DNA from 3 places in the Rhizobium sp. 01T417 genome. Region 2 is predicted to be linked to each of the others. Evidence: predicted binding sites of a transcription regulator. Region 2 holds the regulator's gene; each other region holds the start of a gene.
What was found. Region 2 encodes LexA, which represses DNA repair genes until DNA is damaged. Its sites were predicted from a motif close to TGTTCNNNNTGTGTTCNG; they were not measured.
Positions count from the first base shown of each region.

Region 1 (4,245 bases), on a different contig from region 2:
CCGAAATCGAGAATCCAGTCCGCCGTCTTGATGACTTCGAGATTGTGCTCGATGACGACGACCGAATTCCCCTGGTTGACCAGCTCCTGCAGCATCTCCAGGAGCTTGGCGACGTCGTGGAAATGCAGGCCGGTCGTAGGCTCGTCGAGGATGTAGAGGGTGCGGCCCGTCGATCGCTTCGACAGTTCCTTTGCCAGCTTGACGCGCTGCGCCTCGCCACCGGACAGCGTATTCGCCTGCTGTCCGACCTTGATGTAGCCGAGGCCGACATCCTTCAGGGCCTGCAACTTGTCGCGCACAGCCGGGACGGCAGCGAAGAAATCGACGCCTTCCTCGACGGTCATGTCGAGCACGTCGGCAATCGACTTGTGCTTGAACGTAACGTCGAGCGTCTCCCTGTTGTAGCGCTTGCCATGGCAGACGTCGCAGGTGACGTACACATCAGGCAGGAAGTGCATCTCGATCTTAATGACGCCGTCGCCTTGGCAGGCTTCGCAGCGTCCGCCCTTGACGTTGAACGAGAAGCGTCCCGGTTGGTAGCCGCGCGCCTTCGCTTCCGGCAGACCGGCAAACCAGTCACGGATCGGGGTAAACGCGCCCGTGTAGGTCGCTGGGTTGGAACGCGGCGTGCGGCCGATCGGCGACTGGTCGATATCGATGACCTTGTCGATGTGTTCGAAGCCGTCGATGCGATCGTGATCAGCCGGGATTTCGCGGGCGCCCATGACGCGCCGAGCAGCCGATTTATACAGCGTCTCGATCAGGAACGTGGACTTACCGCCCCCTGATACGCCGGTGACCGCCGTAAAGACGCCGAGCGGGATGGAGGCGGTGACATTCTTCAGATTGTTGCCGCGGGCGCCGACGACCTTGATTTCCTTGCCCTTCTTGGGCTTACGGCGCTCGTCGGGAACCGGAACGCCGAGTTCACCGGACAGATATTTGCCGGTCAGCGACTTAGGGTTCGCCATGATCTCCTGTGGCGTGCCATGGGCGATCACCTGGCCACCATGAATGCCGGCGGCGGGACCGATGTCGACGACATCGTCGGCGGTCAAGATCGCGTCCTCGTCATGCTCGACCACGATCACGGTGTTGCCGATATCGCGAAGGTGCTTCAGCGTATCAAGCAGCCGGGCGTTGTCGCGCTGATGCAAACCGATCGATGGCTCGTCGAGGACATACAATACGCCGGTCAAGCCGGAACCGATCTGCGACGCCAACCGGATGCGCTGACTCTCGCCGCCCGACAAGGTGCCGGAGTTTCGCGACAGGCTGAGATAATCCAGGCCTACGTCATTGAGGAAGCGCAGGCGGTCGCGGATCTCCTTGAGAATGCGAACGGCAATCTCGTTCTGCTTGGCGCTCAGCGACTGCGGCAGGACCTCGAACCAGTCTCGGGCGACGCGGATCGACATGTCGGTCACCTGGCCGATATGCAGCGTATTGATCTTGACGGCAAGCGCCTCCGGCTTCAGGCGGAAACCGCCACAAGACGGGCAGGGGGCTGCCGACATATAGCGCTCGATTTCCTCTCGCGCCCAGGCGGAATCCGTCTCCTTCCAGCGACGCTCGAGATTGGTGATGATGCCCTCGAAATTCTTGTGCGTGGTATAGGACCGCGCGCCATCGGCATAGTGGAACTCGATCTTTTCGTCGGTACCATTCAGGATGACATCCTTCGCCTGGTCCGAAAGATCGTTCCAACGGGCGCCGAGCTTGAAGCCATAGTGCTTACCGAGAGCTTCGAGCGTCTGATTGTAATAGGGAGAGGTCGACTTCGCCCACGGCGCAATGGCGCCATCGCGCAGCGTGCGCTCGGGCTCCGGCACGATCAGGTTGGCGTCGATCTTCTGCTGCGCTCCGAGACCGTCGCAGGTCGGGCAGGCGCCGGCTGGATTGTTGAAGGAAAAAAGCCGCGGCTCGATCTCGGGAATGGTGAAGCCCGATACCGGGCAGGCGAACTTCTCGGAGAAGAGAACGCGTTCATGCGTTTCGTTAAGCGACTTGTTGGCGGAGCCGCCGGCGGCAGTTTCTTCCGGCGGCAGCGGCTTGTCGGCGAATTCCGCAACGGCGAGGCCATCGGCGAGCTTGAGCGAGGTCTCGAAGCTGTCGGCAAGGCGCGACGCCGTATCCGGCCGCACCACAATACGGTCGACCACGACGTCGATATCGTGCTTGTACTTCTTGTCCAGGGCTGGCACGTCGGCGATCTCGTAGAATTGGCCGTCGACCTTGACGCGCTGGAAACCCTTTTTCATCAGGTCTGCCAGTTCCTTCTTGTACTCCCCCTTACGCCCGCGCACGAGCGGGGCGAGAATATAGAGACGCGTGCCTTCTCCGAATTCCAGCACGCGATCGACCATCTGGCTGACCGTCTGGCTCTCGATCGGCAGCCCGGTCGCGGGCGAATAGGGTACGCCGACGCGGGCAAAGAGCAGGCGCATGTAGTCATAGATCTCAGTCACCGTACCGACCGTCGAGCGTGGGTTGCGCGAGGTCGTCTTTTGCTCGATCGAAATCGCTGGCGACAGGCCGTCGATCTGATCGACGTCAGGCTTCTGCATCATTTCAAGGAACTGGCGCGCATAGGCCGAAAGGCTTTCGACATAGCGTCGCTGTCCTTCGGCATAGATCGTGTCAAAGGCAAGAGACGACTTGCCGGATCCCGAAAGGCCGGTCATGACGATGAGTTTGTTTCGCGGCAGATCGAGATCGATGCCCTTCAAATTGTGCTCGCGCGCGCCGCGGATGGAAATCGTCTTCAGTTCGCTCATCGTCTTCTGCTTCTGTGCTGGAACAAGCCCCTTATTTAGTGATGCCGGCTGGCGAGTCGAGGCTGAATGTCCGTCTGCTGCAAGGTTTTCGATTCGGTTGACAGGATCATAGGGATAAACTAGAACAAATAAAGAACAAAATTCCTTGTGGATGAACCGGCGATGGACACCCATCGCCGGCGCTCTATGGTTTAAGGTGCACCGATTGTTTCAAGCGCCGCCGGGCAGGGCGGCAGGTAAGGTGAAAGTATGGCTGGCAGCGTAAACAAGGTAATTCTGATCGGGAACGTGGGCGCTGACCCCGAAATCCGGCGGACCCAGGATGGCCGGCCGATCGCCAACCTTCGCATCGCGACGTCCGAGACCTGGCGTGATCGCACCTCCGGCGAACGCCGCGAAAAGACGGAATGGCATACGGTCGTAGTCTTCAACGAAGGCCTCTGCAAGGTCGTCGAGCAGTATGTGAAGAAGGGCGCCAAGCTCTACATCGAAGGCGCGCTGCAGACGCGTAAGTGGCAAGACCAGAACGGCCAGGACCGCTATTCGACGGAAGTCGTTCTGCAGGGCTTCGGCTCGACGCTGACGATGCTGGACGGTCGCGGCGAGGGTGGCGGCGCAAGCTCCGGCTTCGGCGGTGGTCGCGGCAGTAATGCCGGCGGCAACGATTTCGGTGGCGGCGGTGGCTACGGCGACGATTACGGCGCGCCGTCGCAATCATCTGGCCGCAGCAGCGGTGGCGGCGGCGGTGGAAACTTCTCGCGCGATCTCGACGACGATATCCCGTTCTGATCGCAGAGTATTCGTGGCATAAGTTGGACGGCGCGCCGCAAGGTGCGCCGTCTGCTTTTCAATCTCCGGGATTGGACGTCCCCCGAGCTTGCCGCGATGGAAGCCGTGCAGGTAACCGGCTTTTTGACCTAGCCGGCTGGCGTCGTGATGAGGGTAGATCTCAAACCGTCGACGACGAACTGCGTGGCAAGCGCCGCCAGGATGACACCGAGAAGGCGTGTCAGAATTGCGCGCCCCGTTACGCCGAGGAAGCGATCAAGTCTTTCGGCGATGAGCAGCGAGAGAAACAGCAGCAGCAGGCTCAATGCGATGACAATGATCAATTGCGCCCGCTCGAGCGAAGCCTGCATCGATCCGGCAATTAGGATCGTCGCCGAAATGGCACCGGGACCGGCGATCAGAGGGATCGCCAACGGAAAGACCGAGATATTATGGATATGATCGACGGTGATTGCGGCTGTGCTCGTCTTCTCCTTACGGTCCTGCCGCTTCTCGAATACCATTTCAAAGGCGATCCAGAACAACAGAAGACCACCGGCAATGCGGAAGGCGCCGATCGAGATTCCGAGCACCCCGAGCACGCTGGCCCCGAACAGGGCGAAAGCGGCAAGAATGACAAAGGCGATGATCGAGCCGCGCAGTGCCACCTGTTTTCGCTGGCTGCGGCTCATGCCGGTCG
Region 1 is NZ_JBFTQH010000001.1:397,098-401,342, forward strand. It holds gene uvrA (excinuclease ABC subunit UvrA) at 1-2,777, opposite strand, end outside; gene AC1DPR_RS01930 (single-stranded DNA-binding protein) at 3,027-3,566, shown strand; gene AC1DPR_RS01935 (MarC family protein) at 3,695-4,245, opposite strand, start outside.
Region 1: uvrA (excinuclease ABC subunit UvrA) is a predicted target of LexA. The motif match lies at 2,898-2,915, and genes of this name have one in related genera.

Region 2 (4,245 bases):
GCGACCATGAAGGCATGCTCGCGGCTCTCCATCTGACAAGGCCCGGCAATCAGCGACAGCTTGCCGGAATTCGAAAAGGTGACGCGGCCGGCGCCTTCGCCGACCACGACTTCGGAATTTGTCTGGCTCATCGTTTCTCCTCGAAGGCGAAGAGAGCGCCCTGTCCGGGCGCGGCCTTCACCAGAATTCGATTGTTCTTGCGCGTATAGGTCATCCCGTTAGCAGCCAATTGCGCTTCTGTCACGGCGAGATCGCCTACTTTGAAAACGATGGCAACACCACGCAGACCGCGATCGTCGGAAGGCGCAGGGATGTCGAAGTAGGCGTCCAGTCCATCCGGGGAGAGAACACTCACTCTGGCATTCGGAGTTGTCACGCTCACACCGAAGGCCTCATTGGTCGTTCCCAAGCTGTGGGCGGCGGCGCGCAGGAATGGTCCAAACGCCTTGGGGTCGGGTGCCCCAAGCACGATCTCTGCGATCCCAACCACCCCATTTGCATGCACTTGCAGGGCTTTCCGGTCGGCTGGCAGCGGGTTGACACGTTGGCATGTGAAGAAAAAGAAATCTGGAGCGCGCAGGTCAACTGCAAAGGCGAGCTTAAATGCAGCCGTCACCTCCGAGCCATCGGGCATCTTCATCGGCCGCTCGAACTGCAGCATCTCGCCGCCATTGATCTTTTCGGACAGAAACCGGGCATGGTCGCGATCGGCATCCGCCGTCGCAAAGACCACGGCAGACAGCCCATCGTCTCCACATCGGAATCGAAAGGCACGGTCCCGCGCGGTGAAGACATTGCCTTTCTGCGCCGAAGCTTCATGCAGTTCGGCATTGGCGACCCCGAGAGGCTCCAGATAAGTTTCGTCGGCGAAGAATATGCAGGCATTCTCGGTCCCAAACGGGTGCCGGGCGTCGGGCGCGACGGTGAATCCCAGCTTTCCGAGACGCTCGCGCGAGAGCCTGATATTTGGAACCGGCAGCACGATGTGGTCCAGCGGATGCGCTTCGCTCATGGCAACTTCTCCGGAATTTGCGAAGATGTGCGCCGGGCAACAGGACAATGCAACCCCCTTCTACGCTTTCGGTCAAATGAGACGCAAAAACTCAGCAAGTTGCAGGCAAGTTTTACGAAAATTTAGGTACTTGCGGAACACATATGGAACATATAGTGTCTGTTCTGGCTTTGTTTCACGACTCTGGGGTTCAACTTCGATGCTGACGCGCAAGCAACAGGAGCTTCTTCTCTTCATTCACGAGCGAATGAAGGAGTCCGGTGTCCCCCCTTCTTTTGATGAAATGAAGGATGCCTTGGACCTCGCGTCGAAGTCAGGCATCCACCGCCTGATTACCGCGCTGGAGGAACGGGGCTTCATTCGCCGACTGCCGAATCGAGCCCGCGCTCTGGAAGTCATCAAACTGCCCGAGGCATATAACCCGAGCCTGCAGCCCCGCCGCGGTTTTTCGCCGAGCGTTATCGAAGGCAGCCTCGGCAAACCACAGCCAGTTGTGGCGCCGAAGCCAGCGCCGCAGGCTGACAACGGCGGTCCTGCCTCTGTACCGGTCATGGGACGGATTGCTGCCGGCGTACCGATTTCGGCAATTCAGAACAATACCCATGACATCACGGTTCCGGCGGACATGCTTGGCCCAGGCGAGCACTATGCGCTTGAGGTCAAGGGCGACTCGATGATCGAGGCCGGCATCTTTGATGGCGACACGGTAATCATCCGCAACGGCAGCACCGCCAATGCCGGCGACATCGTTGTTGCGCTTGTCGATGATGAGGAAGCGACGCTCAAGCGCTTCCGCCGGAAAGGCGCCTCCATCGCACTTGAGGCGGCAAACCCGGCTTACGAGACGCGCATTTTCGGGCCTGACCGTGTCAAGGTCCAGGGCAAGCTTGTCGGCCTCATTCGCCGCTATCATTGAAGGCAAGCGGCTCGCCGTCAAAGGTGCCGCTTCGCCAATTATACGCCCGATGGCGGATCCAAGGGCGGTCGAGCCTCGTATAGGCCGTCGTGACGACGGGGCTACCTTGATCGTCGATCCTTACCTCAGCGGCACCAAAGCGACGCAAGTTTTCGCCGGTGAACAAAAGTGCGCCCGACCGACACCCCGTCGTGCGGAGGCGAGCGGGTGTCACGACGATATCGGCCGTATCGCAGGCAGCGCCGAAGTAAGCGGGATTTTCGACGATCGTCACGACGTAGCCGCTATCGTGCGTGGCTGTGCACCAGACGCCTTTCAGGCATACAAATCGGTTCTCAGCGCTCGTCGCAGCCTGACGTAACGCATCGCGGGCATTGCGCAATTCCACGGCAGATAACCTTTCCGATCTGCCTTGAATGTCCCGCCGCCTGATAGCGTTGACACCCTTCAACAATTGCGGTGGTTGATCTAGCTCCGCGGCGAGCGCCATTCGCCATTGGTCGAAAATGAAGTCAGGCGGATGCGGCCGGTTCGGTGCAAGGACTTGTCCTCTCACAATCGCGACGAGATTGCCGTCTTCGGCAATGACCATGTCGGGCGGCGGTTCGCTCGGCGCAACCACAACAAGCACTGTTGCCAGCGCCGCAATGCCAGCGCCGAGGTAGCGGATCTTGGAGCGCAGAAGGGCAAGTAAGAGGAACCCTGCTACCGCCACAGGAAAATACCAACCCGGCAATCTGCCGATATCGATATTGCCGCCCAGGTCGAGACCATCTGGGCAATGGCGATCACGATGTCGAGCCCGAAACCGGCAATTTTCCATGGAATGACGTCGAGGCCCAAAGGTGTCAGCAGCATAGCGAGCATGCCCATCGGCATCACCACGAAAGAGACCACCGGCATGGCCATGAGATTTGCCGGCAGACCATAAGCGTTGAGCCGGTGGAAGTGCTCGACGGCGAAAAGCGCGGTCGAGAAGCCGCCGATCATCGCGGTCAGCAGGATGCCACCAAAGAAGCATATGATGAAAACGACGGGCGTTACTGCGGCGACCTGCAGCAAGGGATGTTCGTGCGGCGGCCTTCTTGACCAGATCGCGTAAACCGGCGACGAGGGCAAGCGTCGCCGCAAACGACATCCGGAGCTCGGCCGGGGCACTTCCAAGCACGAACCAGAGGATCGCGCCCGCCCCAGCGAAGACGGACGAAACCAGGAAGAACCGCCCATGCTCTATCTCCGTTGCCACGGCGAGACGAAGCCACACGGTACAACGATCCGACGCCGTCCTTATCCGTGTCGGCCACGGCACGAAGGATTGCGTCCGGAAAGTTAGCGGAGGTTCCGCAGGAACTCGTGGCACGAGAAAAGAAGGCTGTGGCGCGCGCCCAAACGCGTCCGCGCCGGGTGTGGCTTCCCTCACCTCCAATGGCCTCAACCCCGGCATGCATTGCGCCCAAAAACAGCCGCCCGTACAACCAGAATGAAAGCTAACGGGCTTCCAAGCAAGAATAATCGATTGAAATCTGAAGGAAAATCGGAAGCCGGAAAAGCTAAGGATAATCATCAGCTTCTGCTATGCGCAGGGGTCATCGCAGAAGTGCCCAAAAGTTGATACTGCGATGCACAAAATGGCGTCACGGTAACTTGGCATTAGGCGCGCGATCATATAGCAATCATCGACGACGCTTAACCCTATGGCGCTTTTATGGCGCCAACCGCCAGTTTGGAGGATCATAATGACGGAACAAAGCGCAACACTGAAAATCGGTGACAAATCAGTCGATCTCGCCGTCAAGAGCGGCACCATCGGTCCTGACGTCATCGATATCGGCGCCCTGTACAAGAACACGGCTTCCTTCACGTACGATCCTGGTTTCACCTCGACCGCGTCCTGTGAATCGAAAATCACCTATATCGACGGTGACGCCGGCGTACTGCTGCATCGCGGCTATCCGATCGAGCAGCTCGCCGAGCACGGCGACTTCCTCGAAGTCTGCTACCTGCTTCTCTACGGAGAACTGCCGACCGCAGCCCAGAAGAAGGACTTCGACTATCGCGTGACGCATCACACGATGGTGCATGAGCAGATGAGCCGGTTCTTCACGGGCTTCCGCCGCGATGCACATCCGATGGCTGTCATGTGCGGTTGCGTCGGCGCGCTGTCGGCGTTCTACCACGACTCCACCGACATCACCGATCCGCATCAGCGCATGGTCGCAAGCCTGCGTATGATCGCCAAGATGCCAACGCTGGCCGCCATGGCCTACAAGTATCACATCGGCCAGCCCTTCGTTTACCCGAAGAACGATCTCGACTA
Region 2 is NZ_JBFTQH010000022.1:899-5,143, reverse strand. It holds gene kdsA (3-deoxy-8-phosphooctulonate synthase) at 1-131, opposite strand, end outside; gene AC1DPR_RS20340 (VOC family protein) at 128-1,012, opposite strand; gene lexA (transcriptional repressor LexA) at 1,212-1,928, shown strand; gene AC1DPR_RS20330 (hypothetical protein) at 1,909-2,643, opposite strand; gene AC1DPR_RS20325 (ComEC/Rec2 family competence protein) at 2,634-2,990, opposite strand; gene gltA (citrate synthase) at 3,665-4,245, shown strand, end outside.

Region 3 (4,245 bases), on a different contig from region 2:
TTCCTCGGGAAGCAAGGATGTGCCGTACGGGGCATTCATCGGCACAGGGGACGAGGGCGTCGCCCCCTCATGGAGCAGCCGTGACAGAAGCCGACCCCTTGGCGAAGGCCGGCGATGGCTGGAACATCGCCGGAAACCTATTAAATTTGAATGAAATCTAATGAAAACAGAAGCTGCATACGGCAAACCGCCCCGATATGTCGCGGGGCGAATTGCCCTATAGCTCGTTTGCGACTTCGGCGCTTGATGGGATCGATGGCTGAGCGCCTTGCTTGAGGCAGGCGAGCGATCCTGCGACGGCGGCCCGCCGCAGCGATGCCTCGAAATCGAGGCCTTCGTCCAGGCTCGCGGCGAAATAGCCGCAGAACGTGTCGCCGGCACCGACCGTATCGACAGGCTCGATCTTCAATCCCTTCGCACGGGAGATGACGCCGTCGCGGATTGCGATGACGCCGTCTGCGCCGAGCGTCACGATCAGGGTTTGCCCCGTCTCCGCATTGAGTCGTTTCAACGCGGCCTCGCGATCCGCCGTGCCCATGTTTTCCTGGCCGGCAAGACGCTCGAACTCGGTTTCGTTCGCGATCACGATGTCGGCAAGGCGGCCGAGGCGTGGAGCGTCTTCGATCAGTGGGGCCAGGTTGAGGATGGACGTGACGCTCTTGGCGCGCGCCGCGGCCAGCGCCCGCTCGACGGCCGGAACGGGCACCTCGAGCTGCAGCATCAGGATGTCGCCCTCCTTCATCGCGTCGATCGCGACGTCGGCATCGGCCGGCGTCATCGTGCCGTTTGCGCCAGGCACAACGGCAATCATGTTCTCGCCGTCACCGCCGACGAGGATCAGTGCGGTTCCGGTCGGCTCGTCGACCTGCTTGACGGTTTCAAGTCCAGTGCCGGCGTCCTTCAAGAGAGCAACCGCCGGCTCCGCAAAGGCGTCGCGGCCGACGGCTCCCGCCATGTGAACGGTTCGGCCGGCGCGTCGCGCCGCAAGTGCCTGATTGGCGCCCTTGCCGCCTGCTGCCGTTGAGAAGCCGTTGCCGGCAACCGTTTCGCCGGGCTTCGGCAAGCGCGCGGTGGTGGCGATGAGGTCCATGTTGATGGAGCCGAAGACTGTGATCATGAGTGTCCCGTCCAATGCTTTTCTTGAGCGCGACACTGCCTGAAGGGCTTACTCGTCGTCAACCACTCTGAGCTTCAGAAGCCCGCTGCGGCTGTCGACGGATTTTGGCGCGCCATCACCGTCCCGCGCCGCGGCCTTGCTGTTGTCGCCGCCCTCGAACTCCAGAGCTTCGATTTTCGCGCCGCGCTTGGTGAGCTTATCGGTGGAGGTGAGGATCTGGTCGACATCTCTTTGCGTCATGGAAAAATGGCTCTGCAGCTTGCGAACACGCTCGTCGAGACGGCCGAGATCGTCCATCAGGTTCGCGACTTCGCCCTGGATGACGTGTGCCTGGGCCCGCATCCGCTGATCTTTCAGGACTGCCTGAATAACCTGGATGGAGAGCATCAGCAGCGAAGGCGACACGATGACGATGCGCGACCGGTGCGCCTTCTGCACGATCGCTTCGAAATTCTCGTGGATCTCCGCGAAGATCGATTCCGACGGCACGAACATGAAGGCCGTGTCCTGCGTCTCGCCCTGGATCAGATATTTCTCGGAGATATCGCGGATGTGCGTTTCCATGTCGCGGCGGAACTGCTGCGAGGCGACCTTGGCTCCGTCAGGTCCGCCGGCGTCCCGGATCGCGTTCCAGGCTTCAAGCGGGAACTTCGCGTCGATCACCAGCGGTGGTGCGCCGTTGGGCATGCGAATGGTGCAGTCCGGGCGCGAGCCATTGGAAAGCGTCTGTTGGAAGGCATAGGCCCCCATCGGAAGGCCGTCGGCGACAATCGTCTCCATGCGCGATTGGCCGAAAGCGCCGCGTGTCTGCTTGTTGGAGAGGATCGCCTGCAAACCGACGACATCTTTCGCCAGTGTCTGGATGTTGTTCTGGGCGGCATCGATGACGGCGAGACGCTCCTGCAGCCGCTGCAGGTTCTCGTGCGTCGATTTGGTCTGCTCGCTGATCGTCGAACTGACGCGCTGCGACATACCATCGAGACGCTGGTTGATCGCCTGGTTGAGCTCGGACTGCCTCGAGCCGAACACTTCGGCCATTGTCGACATGCGCCCGTGCATTTCCGCCTGGATTTTCAGAAGTTCGGCCATTCGAGCATCCGTCTCGGCGGCACGGAGGCTCGCTACCTCGGCCTGCTCGCGCCGCACCTGCCCGCTGCGGACGAGAAGGAGGATCAGCAACAAGACCAGAGCCGCGATCGCGCCTCCGGCGAGCGCCAGCGTGGCAGGACTGATACGGGAAAGGGCGAGGAGAAACGACTCAGAGCTGGTGTTCATTTCGCCACCATAACAAACTCGTGTGGGATGGCTAGATCAAAACGTGAACAACTCGCAAGCCTTCCCAAAGGATTGGCTCGTAGAGGGAACAAACGACAGTTGACAAATCTCAAGTTCATTTAACCTTTGCTCAACCATATTGCGTAAAAGGTCAGGTCAAATTCCCTTTTGCATCAATTACAAAGCAGAGAGATCATGACCAGCCAGCAGTCCGACAGCACGCTCAAGCAACGCCTCGATTTCATCGAGCTGGACGACGGAGCCCGCGCGGCGCTGCGTGAGATGCGCCCGGCAATCTCGGAGTTGCTCGGCGGCGCTCTCGACAAGTTTTACGCGAAGCTGGCAAGGACGTCTGAGGTCGCAAGTCTCTTTGCCGATAAAGCGCATATGGGACATGCCAAGAAGCGCCAGGAAGACCACTGGGCCAATCTGGCTGGCGGCAACTTCGACGAAACCTACGTCAAAGGCGTGGTCACGGTGGGCAAGACCCATGCCCGTATTGGCCTCGAGCCTCGCTGGTATATCGGTGGCTACGCGCTGCTGATGAGCGAACTCGTGAAGGGCCTGATGGCCAAGCAGTGGCCCTCCATGTTCGCCAGGCAACAGGGCAAGGTGCTGGCCGAGAAGCTTTCAGCGGTCATCAAGGCCGCGATGCTCGATATGGACTATTCGATCTCGGTCTATCTGGAAGCGCTCGAAGAGAAGCGACGAAAGCTGGAAGAAGAGCGCGTAAAGGCCGAGCAGGATCAGGCCGTTGCGCTCGATCATCTTCGCCGCGGTCTGGAGGCGCTGTCGAACGGCGATCTCGAGGCCACGCTGCCGCCAGATCTCCCCGGTAATTTCAAAGCCATGGCCGACGACTATAACCGCGCCGTCGCCGCTCTTCGCGCGTCCTTTGGCTCGGTGCGGGCAACCTCGGGCGAGATCCTGAGGGGTACGGACGTGATCGCCAAGGCCTCCGATGACCTTGCTTTGCGGACGGCCCAGCAGGCAGCTGGCGTCGAGGAAAGCTCGGCGGCGTTGCAACAGCTTTCGGTCAGTGTCGGACAGACTGCCGCAAACGCCGAAAAGGCATCCGGTGCGGTCCGTGAGACGCAGCAGAAGGCCAAGAACTCCGGCGAACTCGTCACCAGCGCCGTTTCCGCGATGGCCGGCATCGAAAAATCCTCGACCGAGATCGCCAAGATCATCGGCGTCATCGACGAGATTGCTTTTCAGACGAACCTGCTGGCGTTGAACGCCGGCGTGGAGGCTGCGCGTGCCGGCGAAGCGGGCAAGGGCTTTGCCGTCGTGGCGCAAGAGGTCCGCCAACTGGCGCAGCGCACCGCCGACGCCGCCAAGGAGATCAAGAACCTGATTTCGGAAAGCTCGGTCCAGGTGAACGAAGGAGTGGACATCGTCAGCAGCACCGGCGAGGCGCTGAACGACATGATCAACCGCATCGATATCATCAACAGCTTCGTTGCCGATATCGCCGCGGCCGCGCGCGATCAGGCAACCGGGGTCAACGAGGTCAGTGTCGCCATCCGCAACATGGACACGATCACGCAGCAGAACTCGGGAATGGTCGAGAACACCTCTGCCGAGACGCGGCGCCTGCGCGGCGAAGTCGACAATCTGGTTGCACTGCTGCAGCGCTTCCGTACCGGCGTCGAGCAACGTTCGATGACCACGACACGCCGCGCCGCATGACGGGAATGCGGCGAAATTCCGGGCTGGGGCGTAAAAAAGCGCTCCGCCAGCCCACCGGATAATTCCATCCTGGAAAAAGATGCGTTATGGGAACGCCATGACCATCAAGCCACTCATCATTCTCCCCGATCCGCTGCTTCGTCAGGTTTCCAAGCCGATCG
Region 3 is NZ_JBFTQH010000003.1:232,506-236,750, forward strand. It holds gene AC1DPR_RS04980 (ribokinase) at 218-1,117, opposite strand; gene AC1DPR_RS04985 (DNA recombination protein RmuC) at 1,166-2,392, opposite strand; gene AC1DPR_RS04990 (methyl-accepting chemotaxis protein) at 2,588-4,084, shown strand; gene def (peptide deformylase) at 4,182-4,245, shown strand, end outside.
Region 3: AC1DPR_RS04985 (DNA recombination protein RmuC) is a predicted target of LexA. The motif match lies at 2,425-2,442, and genes of this name have one in related genera.